One region of the Tissierella pigra genome, then DNA from elsewhere that is predicted to be linked to it. Evidence: a T-box and tRNA genes for the amino acid it is inferred to sense, from the RefSeq annotation. Region 1 holds a T-box; the other regions hold tRNA genes.
The links. A T-box is a leader RNA that pairs with one kind of tRNA and senses whether it is charged. The one in region 1 lies ahead of asnS (asparagine--tRNA ligase), so its partner is inferred to be a tRNA-Asn.
Positions count from the first base shown of each region.

Region 1 (4,071 bases):
AAAAAGCTGAATATTATATTGCTGAAATGGATAAATATAAAAAATGCAAAGGTTGTCCATATGGAAAATGTTATGAAAAGTTTGCTTTGGTAGGTATGTTAGCAGAGGCAAAAGGAGATATAGAAGAAGCATTGAAGAATTATAATATAGTGTTGGAATATGAGCCAGAATGTCTTGATGTGTGTATTGCAGTTAAAAGATTGGCATCTAAAGAGTAAGGGGAGAATAGCATGATAATAGGAATAGATTTAGGTACAACAAACAGTTCGGTATCATATTTTACAGAAGATGGTGCAAAAATAATTCCCAATCGTTTAGGGAAAAGTCTAACACCATCTGTTGTTGGTATAGATGAAAACTCTAATATATACGTAGGTGAAACAGCCCTAGAAAGAAGTGCAGTTTACTATGACAGTACAGCACAGGTTTTTAAAAGAGATATGGGAAGTCAAAAAGTTTTTAAGCTGGGGAAAAATGAATTTAATGCCGAAGAGTTATCTTCATTTATATTGAAATATTTAAAAGAAGATGCAGAACATTTTCTTGGTGAAAAAGTAGAAGAAGCAGTAATAAGCGTTCCTGCATATTTCAATGATGAACAGAGAAAAGCAACTAAAAAAGCGGGAGAAATGGCTGGATTCAAAGTAGAGCGTATTATAAGTGAGCCTACAGCCGCAGCCATAGCTTATGGATTGTATCAAAAAAAAGCAGATGCTAAAATTTTAGTATTTGATTTAGGTGGAGGTACATTTGACGTCTCTATTTTAGAGCTTTTTAATAATATACTTGAAGTTAGAGCAGTGGCTGGTGACAACTATTTAGGAGGAGAAGATTTTACTCAAATTTTAGTTGAACTATTTATTAAAAAAAATAAAATCGATAGAGAATCTTTAGATTCAAAAACTTTATCACATATATTGGACCAAGCAGAGAAATGCAAAAGAGGATTTTCAGATAGTAAAATATCTTCTATGAACTGTATTATAAATGATGAACGAATTGAATTTCAAATAGATATTGATGATTACGAGGAGGCTTGTGAACTTCTTTTAGAAAAAATAAGAAATCCCATAAAGAGAAGTTTAAGTGATACAAATCTGAGATTATCTCAAATAGATGATGTAATACTTGTAGGAGGTTCTACAAAGCTTCCTATTGTAAGAAAATTTGTAAATAAGCTTTTTGGCAGATTTCCAAATACATCAATTAATCCTGATGAAGCCGTATCCCTAGGTGCAGCAATTCAAGCTGCTTTAAAAGAAAGAAATCAATATATAAAAGAAGTAATTTTAACAGATGTTTGTCCATATACTTTAGGGACAGAAGTTGTTATGGAAAGAGAAAATAATAGGATAGAGGCAGGTTATTTCTGTCCAATAATAGATAGAAATACTGTAATTCCTGCAAGTAGAACTCAGACACTATATACGGTATATGATAATCAAAGTAAAATAAGAATAAATATACTTCAAGGGGAGAGCAGATTCGCAAAGAATAATATATCTTTGGGAGAACTATTTGTGGAAGTTCCATTGGCTTTGGCAGGTGAAGAAAGTATAGATGTAACATATACTTATGATATTAATTCTATACTGGAAGTAGAAGTTAAAGTAAATTCCACAGGAAATAAAGTTAAACAAATTATCAAAAATAAAAATAATGATATGACTGATGAAATGATAGAAAAACGAATGGAAGAAATAAGTTACTTGAAGATTCCTCCTAGAGAGCAGGAAAAAAATAAACTTCTTTTATTTAGGAGTGAGAGAATGTATGAAGAAAGTGTAGGAGAAGCTAGGAAGCAGTTAGATTATATAATTACAAAATTTGAATCTGCACTAAAAACTCAGGATCCTATAAAAATAGAAAATGCAAGAGAAATATTCAAAGAAGAGTTGGACTATATCGATGAAGACCAAAAGCTAAGATAAATAGTATTTCTTGTAAATGCAGCTTTATAAGGAATTTTTTCATAGTATAAATTTAGTAAAATGGATATAATAAAGAAATAAAATAAAGATTAGCTAAATTCATTGACAACTTTAGGTAAAATAACTATAATTATATAAAAGTAAGGAAAAAACTTTGATAGGAAGAGTAAATATAAGAGGTAGTCAAAGGGAGCCTATGATAGTGAGACATAGGTACGAGACTTATATTGAAGAACATCCTTGAGTTTCTAATTGAAATCATTAAGAGAGTAGACTTAGACGGAATCACACCGTTATATGTGAAGCACATTAAGATGTGTGTTAAAGTGGCTATTAGCAATTAGGGTGGTACCGCGAAATTTACCTTTCGTCTCTATAATCAAAAAGAGATGAAAGGTTTTTTTATGACCTAACTTAGTGAACGATAGTGAGCTGATGTAGGTCAAACGTACCAAAAATTAAATCATAATAGAGAGGAGAATAAAAATGAAAACTACAATTAGGGAAATTTATAAAGAGACTGAGAAGTATTTAAATAATGAAGTTGTACTTGAAGGCTGGATAAGAACATCAAGAAGTTCAAAGACCTTTGGATTCCTAGAGTTAAATGATGGTACATTTTTTAAAAACATTCAAATAGTATTTGAGGAAAGTTTAGAAAACTTTAAAGAAGTGGAAAAATTGCCCCTTAGTTCATCAATAATGGTTAAAGGTATATTAGTACCTACACCAGAGGCAAAACAGCCCTTTGAAATTAAGGCAAGTGAAATAGAAATAGAAGGATATTCTACAGCAGATTATCCGCTACAAAAGAAAAGGCATACTTTTGAATATATGAGAACCATAGCCCATTTAAGACCTAGAGCTAATACATTTAATGCTGTATTTAGAGTAAGATCTATTCTTGCTTATGCAATACACAAATTCTTCCAAGAAAGAGGATTTGTATATGTTCATACTCCAATTGTTACAGCTTCAGATGCTGAAGGTGCAGGAGAAATGTTTAGAGTATCTACCTTAGATTTTCACAATATTCCTATGAATGATAAGAAAGAAATTGACTTTACAAAGGATTTTTTTGGTAAAGAAACTAGTCTTACAGTATCAGGTCAATTAGAGGGAGAAGCTTTTGCTTTAGCATATAAAGACATTTATACTTTTGGTCCAACATTTAGAGCTGAAAACTCTAATACTGCAAGACATGCAGCAGAGTTTTGGATGATAGAACCAGAAATTGCTTTTGCTGATATTAATGATGATATGCAATTAGCTGAAGATATGATGAAATATATAATTAAATATGTAATGGAAAATGCTAAGGAAGAAGTGGAGTTTTTCAACAGTTTTGTAGATAAAGGTTTAATTGAAAGACTTGAAAATGTAGTTAATTCAGATTTTGGACGTATAACATATACTGAAGCAGTGGAATTACTTCAAAAATCAGGTGAAGAATTCCAATATCCAGTAGAATGGGGTATGGACTTGCAAACTGAACATGAAAGATATTTATCAGAGAAAGTATTTAAAAAGCCAGTATTTGTCGTAGATTATCCAAAGGAAATAAAGGCATTTTATATGAGATTAAACGATGATGGAAAAACCGTAGCAGCCATGGACCTTTTAGTTCCAGGCGTTGGAGAAATCATAGGAGGTTCTCAAAGAGAAGAAAGACTTGAACTACTAGAACAAAAAATAATAGAAAACGGAATGGACCCAGAGGATTACTGGTGGTATCTAGAACTAAGAAAATTTGGTGGTACAAAACATGCAGGATATGGACTTGGATTTGAGAGAGCTGTTATGTATATAACAGGAATGACAAATATAAGAGACGTAATCCCATTCCCAAGAACAGTAAAATCAGCAGAATTTTAGAAAAAATTATAATAAAAAAGCTAACTAGTTTTTTAAATATAGTTAGCTTTTTTATTGCTTTTATAGTTATAATCTTCTTTAAAGGAATAGTAGACTATGCTATAATAATTATTCATATTATAAAACAAAGGAGAAAACATATGGAATTAACATGGTTTAGTTTAGCATTATTAGCCACATTATTTTGGGGATTATCAGATGTATCTTTTAAGAGGGGGACTGATCCTAACGACAAATATAGTCATTTAAGAATTTTAATTATGAT
Region 1 covers NZ_JAHLPJ010000001.1:2,067,259-2,071,329, reverse strand. Annotated here, with positions in the region: gene KQI41_RS10150 (tetratricopeptide repeat protein) at 1-218, shown strand, start outside; gene KQI41_RS10145 (Hsp70 family protein) at 231-1,931, shown strand; T-box leader at 2,077-2,309, shown strand; gene asnS (asparagine--tRNA ligase) at 2,418-3,806, shown strand; gene KQI41_RS10135 (DMT family transporter) at 3,947-4,071, shown strand, end outside.

Region 2 (4,071 bases), 360 kb from region 1:
AGTCAGACTATGTGGGATAAGCTTCATAGTCGAAAGGGAAAGAGCCCAGATCACCAGCTAAGGTCCCTAAATCCAGATTAAGTGGTAAAGGATGTGAGGTTTCACAGACAACCAGGATGTTGGCTTAGAAGCAGCCATACATTTAAAGAGTGCGTAATAGCTCACTGGTCGAGAGACCTTGCGCCGAAGATTTCCGGGGCTTAAATCTGGTACCGAAGCTGTGGGATTCGAAAGAATCGGTAGAGGAGCATTGTGTGTGGGTAGAAGGTATACCGAAAGGAGTGCTGGACTGCACACAAGAGAGAATGCTGGCATAAGTAGCGAGAGGTGAGTGAGAATCTCACCCGTCGAAAGCCTAAGGTTTCCTGAGGAAGGTTCGTCCACTCAGGGTAAGTCGGGACCTAAGCTGAGGCTGAAAAGCGTAGGCGATGGACAACAGGTTGAAATTCCTGTACTAGTTACAAGCGTTTGAGAGATGGAGTGACGCAGGAGGATAAGCTAAGCGTGCCGTTGGTTGAGCACGTCCAAGCTTTTAGGGAGTTGAGATAGGCAAATCCGTTTCAACAATCCTGAGAAGTGATGGGGATCGAAAAACAAGTAGAGAAGTAGCTGACTCCACACTGCCAAGAAAAGCTTCTATCGAGTAAGTAACTACCCGTACCGCAAACCGACACAGGTAGGCGAGGAGAGAATCCTAAGACGAGCGGAAGAACCATTGTTAAGGAACTCGGCAAAATAGCCCCGTAACTTAGGGAGAAGGGGTGCCAGGGAAACCTGGCCGCAGTGAATAGGCCCAAGCGACTGTTTACCAAAAACACAAGTATCTGCTAAGTCGAAAGACGAAGTATAGGTGCTGACACCTGCCCGGTGCTGGAAGGTTAAGGGGAAGAGTTAGGGAAACCGAAGCTTAGAACTTAAGCCCCAGTAAACGGCGGCCGTAACTATAACGGTCCTAAGGTAGCGAAATTCCTTGTCGGGTAAGTTCCGACCCGCACGAAAGGTGTAACGATTTGGGCACTGTCTCAACAATGGATCCGGTGAAATTGTAGTATACGTGAAGATGCGTATTACCCGCGACAGGACGGAAAGACCCCGTGGAGCTTTACTGCAGGCTGACATTGGATTTTGGCATTGCATGTACAGGATAGGTGGGAGGCTTTGAAGCCAGGGCGCCAGCTTTGGTGGAGTCAACCTTGGGATACCACTCTTGTAATGCTGAAATTCTAACCTGGTACCATGATCTGGTATAGGGACACTGTCAGTTGGGCAGTTTGACTGGGGCGGTCGCCTCCTAAAGAGTAACGGAGGCGCTCAAAGGTTCCCTCAGCACGGTCGGAAATCGTGCGAAGAGTGTAAAGGCAAAAGGGAGCTTAACTGTGACACCAACAAGTGGAGCAGAAACGAAAGTTGGACTTAGTGATCCGGTGGTTCCGAGTGGAAGGGCCATCGCTCAACGGATAAAAGCTACCCCGGGGATAACAGGCTTATCTCCCCCAAGAGTCCACATCGACGGGGAGGTTTGGCACCTCGATGTCGGCTCGTCTCATCCTGGGGCTGGAGTAGGTCCCAAGGGTTGGGCTGTTCGCCCATTAAAGAGGCACGCGAGCTGGGTTCAGAACGTCGTGAGACAGTTCGGTCCCTATCCGTCGTGGGCGTAGGAAATTTGAGAGGAGCTGTCCTTAGTACGAGAGGACCGGGATGGACAGACCGCTGGTGTATCAGTTGTCATGCCAATGGCACGGCTGAGTAGCTAAGTCTGGAAGGGATAAGTGCTGAAGGCATCTAAGCACGAAGCCCCCCTCAAGATAAGATTTCCCACTTTTAAAGATAAGACTCCAAGAAGACCACTTGGTAGATAGGTCTCAGGTGTAAGAGTAGTAATACTTTAAGCTAAGAGATACTAATAAGTCGAGGACTTGACCTAATGACCTAACACAATGAAACTTTGTTGAGTTGATGTAGGTCAAACGCAATGAGTACCAAATCTAATAGATTTGAGTTACGAAACTGTGTATATTGCATTTAATAGTTTTCGTCTGGTGACGATAGCAAGATGGACACACCTGTACCCATACCGAACACAGAAGTTAAGCATCTTAACGCCGATGGTACTTGGTTGGAAACGACCTGGGAGAGTAGGAAGTTGCCAGGCTTTATGACCTAACCCAACGAGCTTTAGCGAGTTGTAGGTAGGTCAAAAGCAATGAGCGCCAAATCTATATGAGCATAGCAAGTAAATAGATTTGAGTTGCGAAACTGCATTCTTGGGTAGCTCAATGGCGGAGCAACCGGCTGTTAACCGGTAGGTTGTGGGTTCGAGTCCCACCCCAAGAGCCATTAGAAACATAAAAAACGCCGGAGTGGCGGAACAGGCAGACGCACAGGACTTAAAATCCTGCGATCCTCACCGATCGTACCGGTTCGATTCCGGTCTCCGGCACCATTATGACCTAACACAATAAGCGTAGTGAATTGATGTAGGTCAAACGCAATGAGCACCAAATCTATATGAGTGTAACGAGTAAATAGATTTGAGTTGCGAAACTGCGAGAATGAGAGATAAACTAGATAGCGCGGGATGGAGCAGTCTGGCAGCTCGTCGGGCTCATAACCCGGAGGTCGTCGGTTCAAATCCGGCTCCCGCAACCAAAATTTTTTTAAAAATATATTGTAGAATAAATAAGGCCCCATGGTCAAGCGGTTAAGACATCGCCCTTTCACGGCGGTAACCCGGGTTCGAATCCCGGTGGGGTCACCATTATGACCTAACTTAATGAACGATAGTGAGTTATAGTAGGTCAAACGCAACGAGCACCAAATCTATACGAGTGTACGAGTAAATAGATTTGAGTTGCGAGACTGCGATAATATGGGCGCATAGCTCAGTTGGGAGAGCACCTGCCTTACAAGCAGGGGGTCACAGGTTCGAGCCCTGTTGTGCCCACCATTTATGAACAATTTATGACCTGACACAGTGAACGATAGTGAGCTGATGTAGGTCAAACGCAATAAGCTCCAAATCTACATGAGCGTAGCGAGTGAATAGAATTGTGATGCGAAACTGCGAAATGTTTGGCCTGGTAGTTCAGTTGGTTAGAATGCCAGCCTGTCACGCTGGAGGTCGAGGGTTCGAGTCCCTTCCAGGTCGCCATTATGCTGGCGTAGCTCAATCGGCAGAGCAACTGACTTGTAATCAGTAGGTTGGGGGTTCAATTCCTCTCGCCAGCTCCAAATAAAGTTATTTTTATAAATTGCTTTGAAAATATGGTAGTCCTTAGGGCTCTGTTTTAAATTAGGAGGAGTACCCAAGTGGCTAAAGGGGACGGACTGTAAATCCGTTAGCTAAGCTTTCACTGGTTCGAATCCAGTCTCCTCCACCATTATAATTGATTTAGTTGAATTAATATCAGTAAGTGTAAAATTTGATTATGCGGAAGTGGCTCAGTGGTAGAGCATCGCCTTGCCAAGGCGAGGGTCGCGAGTTCGAATCTCGTCTTCCGCTCCATAAGTATTTATTTGTTATGCGGGTGTAGCTCAGTGGTAGAGCCCCAGCCTTCCAAGCTGGTTGCGAGGGTTCGATTCCCTTCACCCGCTCCATTTATATTTATTTGTACCCTTAGCTCAGCTGGATAGAGTGTCTGGCTACGAACCAGAAGGTCGGGGGTTCGACTCCCTCAGGGTACGCCAAAACGTTGGAGTTTTAATATCTTAATAAAAGCGAATTGTGTACAAAGAAGATTTAGCCAAATTGTACATCATTCGTTTTTTTGTTTTCTGTATTTCTATAACTGATATAACTTTTTTAATTTTAAATTTTCTTCAATGCAGATCTTGTTCAATTCAGCAAGATCTTTTTTAAATTCTGATCTCTTTTTTATAAACATCTAGTTTTATTCCAGTGCAAAGGACATTATAAATACCTGATTAATATAAAGTATAAAGAGTCATTTAATAAATTTGTAAAAGATTGTAGATATTTGTAAAAGATTCGCAAGATTTGTAATATTTATAATATTTGAAAAATTACCTTGACTTTTAATAAACCTTCTAATATAATTTATATATACACCA
Region 2 covers NZ_JAHLPJ010000001.1:1,704,633-1,708,703, forward strand. Annotated here, with positions in the region: rRNA gene KQI41_RS08260 (23S ribosomal RNA) at 1-1,924, shown strand, start outside; rRNA gene rrf (5S ribosomal RNA) at 2,036-2,152, shown strand; tRNA gene KQI41_RS08270 (tRNA-Asn) at 2,263-2,337, shown strand; tRNA gene KQI41_RS08275 (tRNA-Leu) at 2,355-2,443, shown strand; tRNA gene KQI41_RS08280 (tRNA-Met) at 2,573-2,649, shown strand; tRNA gene KQI41_RS08285 (tRNA-Glu) at 2,684-2,758, shown strand; tRNA gene KQI41_RS08290 (tRNA-Val) at 2,872-2,947, shown strand; tRNA gene KQI41_RS08295 (tRNA-Asp) at 3,075-3,151, shown strand; tRNA gene KQI41_RS08300 (tRNA-Thr) at 3,156-3,231, shown strand; tRNA gene KQI41_RS08305 (tRNA-Tyr) at 3,296-3,380, shown strand; tRNA gene KQI41_RS08310 (tRNA-Gly) at 3,431-3,505, shown strand; tRNA gene KQI41_RS08315 (tRNA-Gly) at 3,524-3,597, shown strand; tRNA gene KQI41_RS08320 (tRNA-Arg) at 3,611-3,687, shown strand.
Region 2: it has a tRNA-Asn gene. The T-box ahead of asnS (asparagine--tRNA ligase) is inferred to sense a tRNA for this amino acid. The anticodon was not compared.

Region 3 (4,071 bases), 550 kb from region 1:
CTGCCAAGAAAAGCTTCTATCGAGTAAGTAACTACCCGTACCGCAAACCGACACAGGTAGGCGAGGAGAGAATCCTAAGACGAGCGGAAGAACCATTGTTAAGGAACTCGGCAAAATAGCCCCGTAACTTAGGGAGAAGGGGTGCCAGGGAAACCTGGCCGCAGTGAATAGGCCCAAGCGACTGTTTACCAAAAACACAAGTATCTGCTAAGTCGAAAGACGAAGTATAGGTGCTGACACCTGCCCGGTGCTGGAAGGTTAAGGGGAAGAGTTAGGGAAACCGAAGCTTAGAACTTAAGCCCCAGTAAACGGCGGCCGTAACTATAACGGTCCTAAGGTAGCGAAATTCCTTGTCGGGTAAGTTCCGACCCGCACGAAAGGTGTAACGATTTGGGCACTGTCTCAACAATGGATCCGGTGAAATTGTAGTATACGTGAAGATGCGTATTACCCGCGACAGGACGGAAAGACCCCGTGGAGCTTTACTGCAGGCTGACATTGGATTTTGGCATTGCATGTACAGGATAGGTGGGAGGCTTTGAAGCCAGGGCGCCAGCTTTGGTGGAGTCAACCTTGGGATACCACTCTTGTAATGCTGAAATTCTAACCTGGTACCATGATCTGGTATAGGGACACTGTCAGTTGGGCAGTTTGACTGGGGCGGTCGCCTCCTAAAGAGTAACGGAGGCGCTCAAAGGTTCCCTCAGCACGGTCGGAAATCGTGCGAAGAGTGTAAAGGCAAAAGGGAGCTTAACTGTGACACCAACAAGTGGAGCAGAAACGAAAGTTGGACTTAGTGATCCGGTGGTTCCGAGTGGAAGGGCCATCGCTCAACGGATAAAAGCTACCCCGGGGATAACAGGCTTATCTCCCCCAAGAGTCCACATCGACGGGGAGGTTTGGCACCTCGATGTCGGCTCGTCTCATCCTGGGGCTGGAGTAGGTCCCAAGGGTTGGGCTGTTCGCCCATTAAAGAGGCACGCGAGCTGGGTTCAGAACGTCGTGAGACAGTTCGGTCCCTATCCGTCGTGGGCGTAGGAAATTTGAGAGGAGCTGTCCTTAGTACGAGAGGACCGGGATGGACAGACCGCTGGTGTATCAGTTGTCATGCCAATGGCACGGCTGAGTAGCTAAGTCTGGAAGGGATAAGTGCTGAAGGCATCTAAGCACGAAGCCCCCCTCAAGATAAGATTTCCCACTTTTAAAGATAAGACTCCAAGAAGACCACTTGGTAGATAGGTCTCAGGTGTAAGAGTAGTAATACTTTAAGCTAAGAGATACTAATAAGTCGAGGACTTGACCTTATGACCTAACACAATGAAACTTTGTTGAGTTGATGTAGGTCAAACGCAATGAGTACCAAATCTAATAGATTTGAGTTACGAAACTGTGTATATTGCATTTAATAGTTTTCGTCTGGTGACGATAGCAAGATGGACACACCTGTACCCATACCGAACACAGAAGTTAAGCATCTTAACGCCGATGGTACTTGGTTGGAAACGACCTGGGAGAGTAGGAAGTTGCCAGGCTGATCTTGGGTAGCTCAATGGCGGAGCAACCGGCTGTTAACCGGTAGGTTGTGGGTTCGAGTCCCACCCCAAGAGCCATTAGAAACATAAAAAACGCCGGAGTGGCGGAACAGGCAGACGCACAGGACTTAAAATCCTGCGATCCTCACCGATCGTACCGGTTCGATTCCGGTCTCCGGCACCAATTAATTCTGAATTATAAAAGAGTTAAGGGTGTAAAACGATACATATATAATGTGTATAGGGAAGTAGTATATTAATATAATGCCGCGGGATGGAGCAGTCTGGCAGCTCGTCGGGCTCATAACCCGGAGGTCGTCGGTTCAAATCCGGCTCCCGCAACCATAATTTTTAAAGAAGTCAATGTACAAACACTAAAAAAATTTGGCGGCGTAGCTCAGTTGGCTAGAGCATGCGGTTCATACCCGCAGTGTCAGCGGTTCAAATCCGTTCGCCGCTACCAAAAAAATAAATAAGGCCCCATGGTCAAGCGGTTAAGACATCGCCCTTTCACGGCGGTAACCCGGGTTCGAATCCCGGTGGGGTCACCATTTATGGGCGCATAGCTCAGTTGGGAGAGCACCTGCCTTACAAGCAGGGGGTCACAGGTTCGAGCCCTGTTGTGCCCACCATAAATGGCCTGGTAGTTCAGTTGGTTAGAATGCCAGCCTGTCACGCTGGAGGTCGAGGGTTCGAGTCCCTTCCAGGTCGCCATTACAACTTTAATACAAGAAGCAAATTTAACAAATGCTGGCGTAGCTCAATCGGCAGAGCAACTGACTTGTAATCAGTAGGTTGGGGGTTCAATTCCTCTCGCCAGCTCCACAATGAGGAGGAGTACCCAAGTGGCTAAAGGGGACGGACTGTAAATCCGTTAGCTAAGCTTTCACTGGTTCGAATCCAGTCTCCTCCACCATTATAATTTAATACGCGGGTGTAGCTCAGTGGTAGAGCCCCAGCCTTCCAAGCTGGTTGCGAGGGTTCGATTCCCTTCACCCGCTCCATAGATTTGTTATAAATCTAAAAAAATAAATTTGCGCCTATAGCTCAGTAGGATAGAGCAACGGACTTCTAATCCGTGTGCCGGGGGTTCGAATCCTCCTAGGCGCGCCAAATGATGGGGTGTAGCCAAGTCGGTAAGGCACTAGACTTTGACTCTAGCATTCCACAGGTTCGAGTCCTGTCACCCCAGCCATTGAAATAAATAACAATTATATATGATCCATTAGCTCAGTCGGTAGAGCACCTGACTTTTAATCAGGGTGTCCCGCGTTCGAGTCGCGGATGGATCACCATATGGAGAGGTACCGAAGCGGTCATAACGGGGCGGTCTTGAAAACCGTTAGGGTGCAAGCCCACGTGGGTTCGAATCCCACCCTCTCCGCCAAATAAATAAATTTAGTTCCATAATACTATGGAGAAGTACTCAAGTGGCTGAAGAGGCTCCCCTGCTAAGGGAGTAGGTCCTTCACGGGGCGCGAGGGTTCAAATCCCTCCTTCTCCGCCAAGTATGGTAGGGGCCTTTAGCTCAGTCGGTTAGAGCGCCCGGCTCATAACCGGTAGGTCCGGGGTTCGAGTCCCTGAAGGCCCACCATTTATAACCTAATTTAATCAGTTTTCATAGGTTAGGCAAGAATTATGGATAAGTAAAAACGATTCAATAAATTTAAACGTGCCCGGATAGCTCAGTCGGTAGAGCAGTAGACTGAAAATCTACGTGTCGCTGGTTCGATTCCGGCTCCGGGCACCATGTTTGTTTTTGGGGCCTTTAGCTCAGTCGGTTAGAGCGCCCGGCTCATAACCGGTAGGTCCGGGGTTCGAGTCCCTGAAGGCCCACCATTATTACTTGTAGGGGTGTAGTTCAGTGGCAGAACGTCGGTCTCCAAAACCGAATGTCGTGGGTTCAAATCCTGCCACCCCTGCCAATTAAATTAAAAAAATATAATATGGGCGCATAGCTCAGTTGGGAGAGCACCTGCCTTACAAGCAGGGGGTCACAGGTTCGAGCCCTGTTGTGCCCACCATATATGACCTAACCGGCAAACGATAGTAAGCTAATGTAGGTCAAACGCAATGAGCATCAAATCTATATAAGTATAACGAGTAAATAGATTTTAGTTGCGAAACTGCGAAACTTTTGGACCTGTAGCTCAGGTGGTTAGAGCGCACGCCTGATAAGCGTGAGGTCGGTGGTTCGAGTCCACCTAGGTCCACCATAGTTTATAATAATTTATATACTATGGGCCTTTAGCTCAGTCGGTTAGAGCGCCCGGCTCATAACCGGTAGGTCCGGGGTTCGAGTCCCTGAAGGCCCACCATAAAAAACAGACCATAAGGTCTGTTTTTTTATTTTGTTACTATATTTATAGTACATTTTTAAGCATCTCTTTAACTAAATTTTTAATATTATCCATATGATAAGTTTTTTCTATAGTAAGTATAATTATATTAGGTGGTAGACGATATTCTGTTAAATCTCTAATATGCTGTAAATCATATATCTGATTAGTGTCTATATAAATACACTTTTGCTCTTTAG
Region 3 covers NZ_JAHLPJ010000001.1:2,619,338-2,623,408, reverse strand. Annotated here, with positions in the region: rRNA gene KQI41_RS12920 (23S ribosomal RNA) at 1-1,304, shown strand, start outside; rRNA gene rrf (5S ribosomal RNA) at 1,416-1,532, shown strand; tRNA gene KQI41_RS12910 (tRNA-Asn) at 1,536-1,610, shown strand; tRNA gene KQI41_RS12905 (tRNA-Leu) at 1,628-1,716, shown strand; tRNA gene KQI41_RS12900 (tRNA-Met) at 1,801-1,877, shown strand; tRNA gene KQI41_RS12895 (tRNA-Met) at 1,919-1,995, shown strand; tRNA gene KQI41_RS12890 (tRNA-Glu) at 2,009-2,083, shown strand; tRNA gene KQI41_RS12885 (tRNA-Val) at 2,089-2,164, shown strand; tRNA gene KQI41_RS12880 (tRNA-Asp) at 2,170-2,246, shown strand; tRNA gene KQI41_RS12875 (tRNA-Thr) at 2,282-2,357, shown strand; tRNA gene KQI41_RS12870 (tRNA-Tyr) at 2,364-2,448, shown strand; tRNA gene KQI41_RS12865 (tRNA-Gly) at 2,463-2,536, shown strand; tRNA gene KQI41_RS12860 (tRNA-Arg) at 2,569-2,645, shown strand; tRNA gene KQI41_RS12855 (tRNA-Gln) at 2,651-2,727, shown strand; tRNA gene KQI41_RS12850 (tRNA-Lys) at 2,752-2,827, shown strand; tRNA gene KQI41_RS12845 (tRNA-Ser) at 2,831-2,919, shown strand; tRNA gene KQI41_RS12840 (tRNA-Ser) at 2,949-3,039, shown strand; tRNA gene KQI41_RS12835 (tRNA-Ile) at 3,050-3,126, shown strand; tRNA gene KQI41_RS12830 (tRNA-Phe) at 3,207-3,282, shown strand; tRNA gene KQI41_RS12825 (tRNA-Ile) at 3,295-3,371, shown strand; tRNA gene KQI41_RS12820 (tRNA-Trp) at 3,383-3,457, shown strand; tRNA gene KQI41_RS12815 (tRNA-Val) at 3,481-3,556, shown strand; tRNA gene KQI41_RS12810 (tRNA-Ile) at 3,672-3,748, shown strand; tRNA gene KQI41_RS12805 (tRNA-Ile) at 3,774-3,850, shown strand; gene KQI41_RS12800 (ribonuclease H-like domain-containing protein) at 3,896-4,071, opposite strand, start outside.
Region 3: it has a tRNA-Asn gene. The T-box ahead of asnS (asparagine--tRNA ligase) is inferred to sense a tRNA for this amino acid. The anticodon was not compared.